DNA from 2 places in the Burkholderia sp. BCC0044 genome. Region 2 is predicted to be linked to the other one. Evidence: riboswitches for the same ligand, from Rfam matches in the RefSeq annotation. Region 2 holds a riboswitch; the other holds the start of a gene.
The links. Region 2 has a riboswitch for thiamine pyrophosphate ahead of thiC (phosphomethylpyrimidine synthase ThiC). Riboswitches for the same ligand answer to the same signal wherever they lie in the genome.
Positions count from the first base shown of each region.

Region 1: linked by a shared signal. The riboswitch ahead of HWX14_RS34730 (FAD-dependent oxidoreductase) and the one ahead of thiC (phosphomethylpyrimidine synthase ThiC) in region 2 are both predicted to bind thiamine pyrophosphate.

Region 1 is NZ_CADFDO010000009.1:109,182-115,481, forward strand. It holds gene thiE (thiamine phosphate synthase) at 1-256, opposite strand, end outside; gene HWX14_RS34720 (thiazole synthase) at 253-1,068, opposite strand; gene thiS (sulfur carrier protein ThiS) at 1,107-1,304, opposite strand; gene HWX14_RS34730 (FAD-dependent oxidoreductase) at 1,337-2,473, opposite strand; TPP riboswitch at 2,699-2,822, opposite strand; gene HWX14_RS34735 (ABC transporter ATP-binding protein/permease) at 3,093-4,862, shown strand; gene HWX14_RS34740 (SDR family oxidoreductase) at 4,859-5,626, shown strand; gene HWX14_RS34745 (MFS transporter) at 5,761-6,300, shown strand, end outside.
Region 2 is NZ_CADFDO010000001.1:1,193,113-1,199,412, reverse strand. It holds gene HWX14_RS05305 (DMT family transporter) at 279-1,205, opposite strand; gene HWX14_RS05300 (hypothetical protein) at 1,357-1,611, opposite strand; gene HWX14_RS05295 (glycine zipper 2TM domain-containing protein) at 1,832-2,044, opposite strand; gene thiC (phosphomethylpyrimidine synthase ThiC) at 2,277-4,208, opposite strand; TPP riboswitch at 4,333-4,449, opposite strand; gene HWX14_RS05285 (pentapeptide MXKDX repeat protein) at 4,720-4,995, shown strand; gene HWX14_RS05280 (cytochrome b/b6 domain-containing protein) at 5,072-5,704, shown strand; gene HWX14_RS05275 (molybdopterin-dependent oxidoreductase) at 5,734-6,300, shown strand, end outside.

The DNA.
Region 1 (6,300 bases), on a different contig from region 2:
CCTGCTCGTCGAATTCGATCGCCGCCGCGTCCGGCGACGCAGGCCGCGACACGGCGGACGCCCGCGCCTGCGCGGCGCGATCGCCGGCCGACACGATCAGCACGTCGCCGTCGGCGGGCGCGTCGGGCGTCGCCACGCAGAGCCGCCACGGCGCCGCGCCGGCCGGCCAGTCGCCGAGCCGCGCGCGAATCCGCTCGGCCGCTTCGGCCAGTTCGTCGGCCGGCGGCCAGAACGCATCGGCGAAGCGCGCGCTCATGCGCCGCCCCCGTCCTGGTGCCAGAACGGCATCCCGACGACCGGCGTACTCGCGTGCGCGGTTTCGCGCGCATCCATCGGGCCGGCGAGATACGCGGCGCGACCGGCCTCGACGCCCTGCGCGAACGCGCGCGCCATGATTTCCGGGTGCGTGGCCTGCGACACGGCCGTATTCAGCAGCACGCCGTCGAAGCCCCATTCCATCACCTGGCACGCGTGCGACGGCACGCCGAGCCCCGCGTCGACGATCAGCGGCACGTCCGGCAGCCGCTCGCGCAGCACGCGCAGCCCGTACGGGTTCACGACGCCCTTGCCGGTACCGATCGGCGCGCCCCACGGCATCAGCGCCTCGCAGCCGACGTCGAGCAGGCGCCGGCCGATCACGAGATCCTCGGTGCAGTACGGCAGTACCTTGAAGCCGTCCTTGACCAGTTGCGCGGCGGCCTCGATCAGCCCGACCGGGTCGGGCTGCAGCGTGTAGTCGTCGCCGATCAGTTCGAGCTTGATCCAGTCGGTGTCGAACACCTCGCGCGCCATGTGCGCGGTCGTCACCGCTTCGGCGACGGTCTGGCAGCCGGCCGTGTTCGGCAGCAGCGGCACCGCATGGCGCTTGAGCAGGTCGAAGAAGCCGGCTTCGGCGGTGCCGCCCGTCATCTGGCGGCGCAGCGCGACCGTCACCATCCCGGGACGCGACGCGGCGATCGAATCGGACAGCGACTGCAGCGACGGATAGCGCGACGTGCCGAGCAGCACGCGGCTTGCGAAAGTTACGCCGTACAGCGTCAGCGCATCGGCGGAGGGGTGGGACGTCATGTCGTTTTCCTGGAAGAGCGGGGACGGACCGGCGGCGCTCAGCCGCCCGCGACGGGGTGCACGACGTCGAGCGTGTCGCCCGCCGCGAGCGCGCGCGCCGCATGCTGCGTGCGCGCGACGAAATTGCCGTTCAGCGCCACCGCGTACGGCGGCCGCGCGCCGTACGCGGCAAGCGCGTCGGCCACCGTCGCGCCATCGGGCAACGTCAGGGTCTGTTGATTGATCTGGATATCCATGAGGCTCGGTCGGATTCGGTCGGCGGCGCGCGTCAGGCCGGCTGGCGCGCGTCGTTGCGGTGATGAAGCAGCGTCGGCCAGCGGGCGGCGTCGCGCCACGCGGCGAACGCGTCGGCATCGCCGAACGCGCCGTCGAGCGCGGCCTGCGCGAACGCGACGGCCGCGTGCGCGACTTCCGGCGCGATCATGAAGCCGTGCCGGTACAGGCCGTTGACGGCGAGCGTCGACGCGCCGTCCCAGATCACCGCCGGGCGATGATCGGGCAGCGTCGGCCGGCACTGCGCGTTGAGTTCGAGGATGCGCGCCTCGCCGAACGCCGGATGCACGGAGAACGCCGCGCTCAGCAGTTCGAGCGCGGAGCGCACGCTGACGGGCGACATGTCCTCGCCCTCCACCTCGGTCGCGCCGATCACATAGCGATCGTCCTGCTTCGGTGCGATGTACAGCGGGTAGCGCGGATGCAGCAGCCGCACGGGCCGGGTGAGCCCGATGCCGGGCGCGTGCACGCGCGCGACTTCGCCGCGGATGCCGCGCAGCGCGGGCAGCGCGCGTTTCGCGCCGAGCCCGCGGCAATCGATCGTGAAATGCGCGGCCGGCAGGTTCGCGTCGTCGACCGACGCGTGCCAGTGCAGCGCGACGCCGCGCTCGGCGAGGCCCGCCGCGAGCGCGCGCAGCGCCTGGCGATTGTCGAGCTGGCCTTCGCGCGGCAGCATCAGCCCGCGCGCGAAGCGGCCCGCGAGCGCCGGTTCGGCCGCATCGACCTGCGCGCCGGCGAGCGTCACGAAGCCGCCGTCGAACAGCTCGGCCGGCGCGTTCGCGCGCACGCGCCGCTCGAACAGCGGCGCTTCCGCGCGGTCGGCGTGATGCCAGACGACGAGCGTGCCGTGCTGCTGGAAAAAGACGGGTTCGGGGAGTTCCGCGAGCCACTGCGGCCAGCGCGCGAGCGACGCGGCGCCGAGCTCGGTGATCAGCAGTTCCGCGCTCGCCGCTTCCGCGAGCGGCGCGAGCATCGCGGCCGCGATCCACGCGGCCGACTGTTCGCCGTCCGGGCCGCCGCGCTCGTACAGCGCGACGCGATGCCCGTCGCCGGCGAGGCGCCACGCGATCAGACGGCCGACGAGGCCGCCGCCGAGCACCGCGAAATCGGGCCGTGCATCCCGGACGTTCATCGCGCGCCCTCCGCGCGGTCACGCGCGACGAACGCCGGCGTGCACGCGCCGCCGCCTGCGAATGCATGCGACATCGGGGCGGGGACCCTGCAAAAGACTGAAGATTGTGCGGCCATCATTCCTTCCGTAACGCGCAATGCGCGTACCCAAAAGGACGAAACCGGCAGCAAAGGCCGGCCGGGCGGGACTCGGGCGCTGACCATGGGGGATGGCGGCCAGCGCGGCCCGGCGGGATCAGAAACTTCCCTCGCCGGTATTACCCGGATCGGGTGCGAAGGGTCTTTCTCAGCCTCGCCGCGCTGCCCGGAACATCTGCCGGCCGCGCCACGAAGCACCCCTGTTTCGTCGTCGGCCATTAGACCATAAAAGCGGAAAGCGCCGCAAACTGTCCCCCTTGCGGCAAATTCGCCGGCGTGTCGCGCCGCTCTGGCACAATGCCCGCAGGCCGGCCGCGCGAGCGGCCGGCTGCCGCGTCACCGCCGGTCTTTAAGTGCCGTTTAAGACGCACGGGCGACCATCCGGACGCCCGCCGTCGGTCGGCACCGCGCCCCGGCATGCCATATCGCGGCGCGCGTCCGGTTTCGCCCGGCCCGCGCGCCGGCTCATCATCAGGAAGCACATGACCCAATCGATCGATTCCGTCCGCTCCGTCTCCGACGCGCCGCAGGACGAGCGCCCGGTATCCGCATGGAGCCTCATCAAGCCCTACTGGGTATCGTCCGAATGGAAAATCGCGTGGGGCCTGCTGGTCACGATCATCGCGATCAACCTCTGCGTGGTCTGGATCAACGTGAAGCTGAACAAGTGGAACGCGCAGTTCTACAACGCGCTGCAGTCGAAGGACGTCCACGACTTCCCGAACCTGCTGATGCAGTTCTCCGCGCTCGCGTTCGCGTTCATCATCCTCGCCGTGTACGGCCGCTACCTGCGGCAGATGCTCGGCTTCCGCTGGCGCCAGTGGCTCACCGACCGCTTCCTCGGCCAGTGGCTCGGTGATCGCGCGTTCTACCGGATCGAGCGTGACCGCCTCGCGGACAACCCCGACCAGCGGATCACCGACGACCTCCAGTCGTTCGCGACCACGACGCTCGCGCTGTCGCTCGACCTGCTGTCGACGGTCGTCACGCTCGTGTCGTTCATCACGATCCTGTGGTCGCTCGCCGGCGCGCTGACGTTCACGCTCGGCGCGACGCCGATCGCGATTCCCGGCTACATGGTGTGGGCGGCCGCGCTGTACGCGGTGGTCGGCTCGCTGATCATCCAGAAGGTCGGCCATCCGCTCGTGTCGATCAACTACCAGCAGCAGCGCGTCGAGGCCGATTTCCGCTTCGGGCTGATCCGCGTGCGCGAGAACGCCGAGCAGATCGCGTTCTACGACGGCGAGAAGACCGAGACCGGCAACGCGCAGACCCTCTTCATGCGCATCCGCGACAACTGGTGGCGCGTGATGAAGTACACGAAGCGGCTCACGTTCGTGCTGAGCTTCTACGGGCAGATCGCGATCATCTTCCCGCTCGTCGTCGCGGCGCCGCGCTACTTCGCCGGCGCGTTCTCGTTCGGCGTGCTGATGCAGATCTCGTCCGCGTTCGGCACCGTCAGCGATTCGTTCTCGTGGTTCATCAACAGCTACTCGACCCTCGTCGAATGGCGCGCCACCGTCAACCGTCTGCGCGAATTCCAGCGCGTGATGGGCACGTCGCACCTGAAGGAAAGCCTGTCGCCCGCGACCGAGCACGGCGGCATCAACCTGCATTACGTCGATGCCGCGAAGCTGTCGACGTCGGCGCTGAAGCTCGCGCTGCCGAACGGCAACGCGCTCGCGAACATCGGCAACGTGACGATCGAACCCGGCTCGCGCTGGCTCGTGATCGGCAAGTCGGGTTCCGGCAAGAGCACGTTCATGCGTGCGCTCGCGGGCCTGTGGCCGTTCGGCGACGGCGCGATCGACGCACCGGTCGGCGCGCGGATGATGTTCGTGCCGCAAACCAGCTATTTGCCGATCGGCACGCTGAAGGCCGCGCTCACCTATCCGGCGACGCCCGACACGTTCAGCGACGAAGCATGCCGCGATGCGCTGCGCGCGTGCCGCCTCGAGGATTACGTCGAGCGCCTCGACGAAACCGCGCACTGGACCCGCGTGCTGTCGCCGGGCGAGCAGCAGCGCCTGGCCGGCGCGCGCGTGCTGCTGCACAAGCCCGACTTCCTGTTCCTCGACGAAGCGACCAGCGCGCTCGATGCCGACAACGAAGCGCGCCTCTATCACCTGTTCGCCGAGCGGCTGCCGAAGGCGGCGATCGTCAGCATCGCGCACCGCGAGTCGCTGGCCGCGTTCCACGTCGGCACGATCAACGTCGAGCGCGTGAACGACGACGACAAGGTCGCCGCGTGAATCCACGCGCCGCGCGGATCGCGCTGATCACCGGCGCAGGGTCGGGGATCGGCGCGGCGCTCGCGCGGCGGCTCGCGGCGCCCGGCGTCGCACTGGCGCTGCATGCGCGCGGCGCCGACGAGGCGGCGCGGGCGCGGCTCGCCGACGTCGCACACGCGTGCGCGGCGGCCGGCGCGGAATGCATCACGCTGACCGGCGATCTCGGCGAGCCGGGTATGGCCGCCGCGCTCGTCGACACAACCGCTGCGCGCTTCGGCGGGCTCGACCAGCTCGTCGCGAACGCCGGCTTCGCCGCGCGGCAATCCTTTTCCGATCTCTGCGCGGATGCGCTCGCATCCGCGTTCGCGGCGATGCCCGGCGCGTTCTCCGCGCTCGCGGGCCGCGCGCGGCCGCTGCTCGAAGCGTCGGCCGCGCCGCGGATCGTCGCGGTCAGTTCGTTCGTCGCGCATCGCTACCGCGCCGATGCGCCGTTCGCGGCGACCGCCGCCGCGAAGGCCGCACTCGAATCGCTGGTGCGTAGCGCGGCCGCCGAATTCGCCGCCCACGGTATCACCGTCAACGCGGTCGCGCCGGGCTTCACGCGCAAGGATCACGGGCCGAGCGCCGGCAACGCCGCCGCGTGGGCGCAGGCCGAACAGGCGACGCCGCTCGGCCGGATCGCCGAACCCGACGACGTCGCCGCGCTGATCGCGTTCCTGCTGTCGGACGCGGCGCGGCAGATCACCGGCCAGGTCATCCACGTCGACGGCGGCCTGACGCTCTGACGCGTCTTTCCGTCTGCCTGCCTTCCTGGAAGACCCTGCGTCCGCCTTTTTGGCGCGCCGGATCGCGCCCGTAAAATAACCGCGGAGCGACGCGGCAGTGCGGAACGAGACAAGACGAGAGGGGGGCGGAAAGCATGCAGGCATTCCAGTGGTTCAACGAATTGTCGACGCGCGAGCGCCGGACGCTGTACGCCGGATTCGGCGGCTATGCGGTCGATGCGTTCGACTTCATGATCTATTCGTTCCTGATTCCGACGCTGATCGCCGCCTGGGGCATGTCGAAGAGCGAGGCCGGGATGATCGCGACCAGTTCGCTGATCTCGTCGGCGATCGGCGGCTGGGTCGCCGGCATCCTCGCCGACCGCTACGGCCGCGTGCGCGTGCTGCAGTGGACGATCGCGACGTTCGCGCTGTTCACGTGCCTGTCCGGCTTCACGCATTCGTTCTGGCAGCTTCTTGCGACGCGCACGCTGCAGGGTTTCGGCTTCGGCGGCGAATGGTCGGTCGTGACGATCATGATGGCCGAGACGATCCGCTCGCCCGAGCATCGCGCGAAGGCCGTCGGCACCGTGCAGAGCAGCTGGTCGTTCGGCTGGGGCGCGGCCGCGATCCTCTACTGGGCGTTCTTCGCGCTGCTGCCCGAGCAGGTCGCGTGGCGCGCGTGCTTCTGGATC
Region 2 (6,300 bases):
CATGCGTACGGTGCACACCGTCGCGAAACGAAGCGCGTGACAGCGGCAGATGACAATTCCGCGACACGGCGGCGGCATGACCGTGCGTCGCTGCCGCCCGATGCGGAGGCTGATGCGGGAAAATCCCGGCGGCCGGGTGCCGCCGTCAGACGAATGAAACGAATGCGCGCGCGCCGCGGTGCGATCGGCGGCGCGTCGGCAAACCCGCGTCGCGTCGCCATCGGCAGTGCGAGCGAAGGGCAACCGGCGCGGTTCGTGCGCGTCGGGCGCCCCGATCGTCAGGTCGCCTCGCCGCCGCGCGGCCGGACGCCGGGAATCCGCTTGATCACGCCGGTGGCGAGCGCGGTGCCGACGAGCACGATCGCGCAGCCTTCGATCATCACGGCCGACACGTGTTCGCCGAGGAACAGCGCGCCCCACAGCAGCCCGAACACGGGGATCACGAACGTCACGGTAATCGCGCGGGCGGGCCCGATGTGCGCGATCAGATAGAAGAAGATGAAATACGCGATGCCCGTGCACGCGACGCCGAGCGCGAGCACCGCGCCCCACGCGTGCACGCCGACCGGCGCGGCCGGCCACGTCGCGATCGCGAACGGCAGCAGCAGGACGGTCGAGCCGATCATGCTGCCGGTTGCGTTGACGAGCGGATCGACGCCGCTGAGCGTGCGCTTCGTATAGTTGGCCGCGATGCCGTACAGCAGCGTCGCGCCGAGTGCGGCCGCCGCGGCGAGCGCGGTCGCGCTGGCGCCCGTGTCGCCGTGCGCGTTCGCGACCTGGTTCCACACGAGCGTGAGCACGCCGGCAAACCCGATCACGAGGCCGAGCGCGCGCGGCAGCGACAGCTTGTCCTTCAGCCACAGGTAAGCGACGAGCGCGCCCCACAGCGGTGTCGTCGCGTTGATCACCGATGTCACGCCGGCCGACAGCGTCAGCTCGGCGAACGCGAACAGGCAGAACGGGATGCCCGAATTCAGCGCGCCGACGACGAACAGCGGCCACGCATGGCGGCGCAGCCGGGCGCCGAGATCGGCGGGTTTGAAGCGCGTGAGCGCGAAACCCGCGAGAAACAGCGCGCCGATGCCCACGCGCAGCGCCATCAGCGGCGCGACGCCGAAATCGACCACGCCGACTCGGATGAACAGGAAGGACGCGCCCCACAGGGCAGCGAGCACGGTCAGCAGGAAAGCGTTCTTGGGTGACATCGATCGGCGAGGGCGGGGACGGGATGCGAAGAATCTTACACCGCGTTACCGCGCCGTCGTTTCGTGATCGGATGAAACGACAAGAAACGGGAATTCCGCCGGTTGCCGCCGGGTGGTGGACGCCGCGCCACGTGCGGCGCGGCCGATCAGGTTAGTGATGGCGCCAGCCGCCGCGTCCGCCGAAGCCGAAATTGAGCGACAGCGCCGGGCCCCAATAACCGCCCCAGGCGGGCGCGTACGCAGGGGCCGGATAGTAATAGGCGGGGGCCGGATCGACATACACGGGCGCGGGCTGTACCGGCACCGGCGCCGCCGTGTAATAGCCGCCCGGATAATAGCCGTACGGGTAGTAGCAGCCGGCAAGCGTCGTACAGGCAAGCGCCGCGGCGACGAAGGTCCTGTTCATGATGTGTCTCCGGCGGAGCCGGCTATCGGCAGATGCCTGAAGCTTAGGCCGAGTCCCGATGACACGGTATGAGAAACAGTAACCGATCATTTCCGGGCGGAGCGGCCGCGCCCGTGCGGCACGACAGACGAAAACGGCGCTTCCGCGGTGCGGAAACGCCGTTGAACCGCCCGGGCCGTCGCCGGGCGACGAGACGCCCGGCCGGCCGACGCCGGATGGCTTACTTGCCGACCTGGTTACCGATGATGCCGCCGGCCGCCGCACCGCCCAGCGTCGACAGCGCGTTGCCGCCGATTGCCGCGCCGGCGACACCGCCGACACCTGCACCGATTGCCGTATCGCGCTGGCGTCGCGACATCGAATCGCAGGCCGACAGGCTGGCTACCGTCGCAACGAGGAGAGCGCATACCCCAAAACGCCGAATCGAGTTCATGATCGTTGTCCTTGTGGTAGTGAACGGAAGGCGCACGACCGGCTGGCGACCGTGCATGTCCCCAATCTACGCGCCGTCCCGCGCCGCTGCTGTAAGGACTTGTTAAGGCTCGCGCGGTTTCGTAATCAATTGTTTCGCATCGCCCGGCAGGCACACGGCATGCGCAAAAAAGCCCGCTCGAAAGCGGGCTTCGTGCGTCGCGATGCGAGCCGGTGCGGCTCGCCGCATGCGCTCACTGACGGTGGTAGATCTCGGCGCCGGTCTTCACGAATTCGACCGCCTTGACCTCCATTCCTTTCTTCAGCGCTTCGGTTTCCGACACGCCCTGCTGCGCCGCGAATTCGCGTACGTCCTGCGTGATCTTCATCGAGCAGAAGTGCGGGCCGCACATCGAGCAGAAGTGCGCGACCTTGGCCGAATCCTTCGGCAGCGTCTCGTCGTGGAATTCGCGCGCCTTGTCCGGGTCGAGACCGATGTTGAACTGGTCTTCCCAGCGGAACTCGAAACGCGCCTTCGACAGCGCGTTGTCGCGCACCTGCGCGCCCGGGTGGCCCTTGGCGAGGTCGGCGGCGTGCGCGGCGAGCTTGTACGTGATGATGCCTTCCTTCACGTCGTCCTTGTTCGGCAGGCCGAGGTGTTCCTTCGGCGTCACGTAGCACAGCATCGCGGTGCCGAACCAGCCGATCATCGCGGCGCCGATGCCCGACGTGATGTGGTCGTAACCCGGCGCGATGTCGGTGGTGAGCGGCCCGAGCGTGTAGAACGGCGCTTCCTTGCACCAGTCGAGCTGGAGATCCATGTTCTCCTTGATCAACTGCATCGGCACGTGGCCGGGGCCTTCGATCATCACCTGCACGTCGTGCTTCCACGCGATCTGCGTGAGTTCGCCGAGCGTCTTCAGCTCGCCGAGCTGCGCTTCGTCGTTCGCGTCGTAGATCGAGCCGGGACGCAGGCCGTCGCCGAGCGAGAAGCTCACGTCGTACGCCTTCATGATCTCGCAGATCTCTTCGAAGTGTTCGTACAGGAAGCTTTCCTTGTGATGCGCGAGGCACCACTTCGCCATGATCGAACCGCCGCGCGACACGATGCCCGTCATCCGGTTCGCGGTGAGCGGCACGTACTGCAGGCGCACGCCCGCGTGGATCGTGAAGTAGTCGACGCCTTGCTCGGCCTGCTCGATCAGCGTGTCGCGGAAGATTTCCCAGGTGAGATCCTCGGCCTTGCCGTTGACCTTTTCGAGCGCCTGGTAGATCGGCACCGTGCCGATCGGCACCGGGCTGTTGCGGATGATCCACTCGCGCGTTTCATGGATGTGCTTGCCGGTCGACAGGTCCATCACCGTGTCGCCGCCCCAGCGGATCGCCCACGTCATCTTGTCGACTTCCTCGCCGATCGACGACGTGACGGCCGAGTTGCCGATGTTCGCGTTGATCTTCACGAGGAAGTTGCGGCCGATGATCATCGGCTCGGATTCCGGGTGGTTGATGTTCGCCGGGATGATCGCGCGGCCGCGCGCGATTTCGTCGCGCACGAATTCCGGCGTGATCTCGGCGAGCGCGTTCGCGCCGAAGGCCGCGGCGCCGAATGCCTGGCCCGGATGCTGGCGGCCCATCATCGCGGCGAGCTTCGCGCCGTTCGGGCCGCTCGATTTCAGGCTCTCGATGTATTCGGCGCGGCGCTGGTTCTCGCGGATCGCGATGTATTCCATTTCCGGCGTGATGATGCCCTGACGCGCGTAGTGCATCTGCGTGACGTTCTTGCCGGGCTGCGCGCGGCGCGGGTTGCGGTGCAGGCCCGGGAAACGCAGGTCGGCCGTGGCCGGATCGGCCGCGCGCTCGAGGCCGTACTGGCTCGACAGGCCGGGGAGCACCTCGGTGTCGCCGCGCGCTTCGATCCAGCGCTGGCGCAGCGCGGGCAGGCCCGCGCGGATATCGATCTTCGCGTCCGGATCGGTGTACGGGCCCGACGTGTCGTACACGTAGATCGGCGGATTCTTCTCGCCGCCGAAGCCGGTCGGCGTGTCGGCCTGCGTGATCTCGCGCATCGGCACGCGGATGTCGGGCTGCGAGCCGGTGACATAGACCTTTCGCGAATTGGGCAGCGGCGCGACGGCGGCGGCGTCGACGTGCGCGTCGGCAGACAGAAACTTCGGATTGGCGTTCATGCAATCTCCTGTGCGGGCGCCGGACAGGCGCTTCGGCGCTTGCCCGGAGCCCTTGACGAATGTGGGGCTCGAGCTAAGCAGGAGACGAGGCTTGGTGAGGCGGCGGATTTCGTCAGAAGGATGGCGGCGAAATCCGTACGCTTCCCTGCGCTGGCATTATCCAGATCAGGTTCAAAGGGTATTTCTCACCCGCAATGCCGGTTGTTTGACCGGGCGCATTGCAGGACCCCCGCGTTAGCAAGGGCACACGATACACCGGCTTGGCGGTGGTTTCAACCGGGTGCGAAGCCGATACCGTCGGGCGGCGGGCGGATCGCGGCCGGCGAACCGGGCAGGGTGCGCCGCAGCAATCGCGGTTGCCGGACGGCGTCCCGGCCGGGCCGGATAGCGCCAGTGGGTGCAGCATTCGCGTCTTCATTTTCGGCGTCTAGAATTTTTTTTGACATCGCTGTCATTTCCGGCGGTGTGCTCCGTCTATTCGGCTCCCAAACCCATGTATCGGAGAGATGTCATGAAAAACGTATTCCTCGCCGCCTGCGTCGCCGCACTGGCCACGATCGCAACGGGCGCCCATGCGCAGAACGACGCAATGTCGAAGGACGGCATGTCGATGTCGAAGGACGCGATGGGCCACGACGCGATGGCCAAGGACGACGCAATGGCCAAGGATGGCGCGATGAAGAAGGACGGCATGAAGAAGCATGCGATGAAGAAGGATGCGATGGGCCACGACGCGATGAAGAAGGGCGACGCGATGAAGAAGGACGCCATGAGCCCGTCGAACTGACGAATGCGGGCGGGGCGCGAGCGGCCGGTTACCGGCGCGCATCGCGTCCCGCCGCATCATCCCGGGAGTCATCATCATGCAAACGGTTCCTGTCACGGATCGCACGAGCGCGCCGCCGCCCGCGCCGACGATCCATCCGCGGTGGGTGCGCGCGAGCCACTGGCTCAACGCGCTCGCGGCGATCCTGATGGCGCTGTCCGGCTGGCGCATCTACGACGCGTCGCCGATCTATCCGTCGTTCACGTTCGCGCACGGCATCACGCTCGGCGGCTGGCTCGGCGGCGCGCTGCAATGGCATTTCGCGGCGATGTGGCTGCTGGTCGGCAATGGGCTGTTCTATCTCGCGATGTCGATCGCGACGGGGCGCTTCGCGCGCAAGCTGCTGCCGGTGACGCCCGCGTCGGTGTGGCGCGACGTGCGCGCCGCGCTCGGCGGGCGGCTGGCGCACGACGACCTGAGCGTCTACAACGCGGTGCAGCGCGCCGCGTACCTGACCGCGATCGTCGATCTCGTCGTCCTGGTGCTGTCGGGGCTCACGATCTGGAAGTCCGTGCAATTCCCGCTGCTGCGCGAGCTGTTCGGCGGTTACGACAATGCGCGCATCGTGCATTTCTGGGCGATGGCGCTGCTGGTCGGATTCGTCGTCGTCCACGTCGCGATGGCGTTGCTGGTGCCGCGCTCGCTGCTCGCGATGCTGCGCGGCCGCTGATCCGCGCACCGCGGGCGAAGGAGATCATCATGTCGGAATCCGAAAAAAAACGCAGCGAGCCGCGCTGGACGCTAGACCGGAAGTCGCTCGAACTCGACGTGCGCCGCGAACTCGAGATGCCGTCGCGACGGCTGTTCAACCGGCGCGTGCTGACGCTCGGCGGCCTCGCGATGCTGACCGGCTGCACGTTGCAGGACGACGCGTCGGTCAACACGTTCCTCGAAAAAGTGTCGCGCATGAACGATCGCGTGCAGGCGTGGCTGTTCAACCCGAACCAGCTCGCGCCGACCTACACCGAAGCCGACATCACGCGGCCGTTCCCGTTCAACGCGTACTATGGGATCGACGAAGTGCGGCATGTCGACGAGTCGACCTATCGCCTCATGCTGTCCGGTCGTGTAACGGGCAAGCGCGTGTGGACGCTCGACGAGCTTCGCGCGCTGCCGCATGCGGAACAGATCACGCGGCATATCTGCGTGGAAGGGTGGAGTGCGATCGGCCGCTGGGGCGGCACGCCGTTCGGCGCATTCCTCGCGCGCGCCGGCGCGGACACGCACGCGAAATACGTCGGCTTCAAGTGCGCGGACGACTACTAC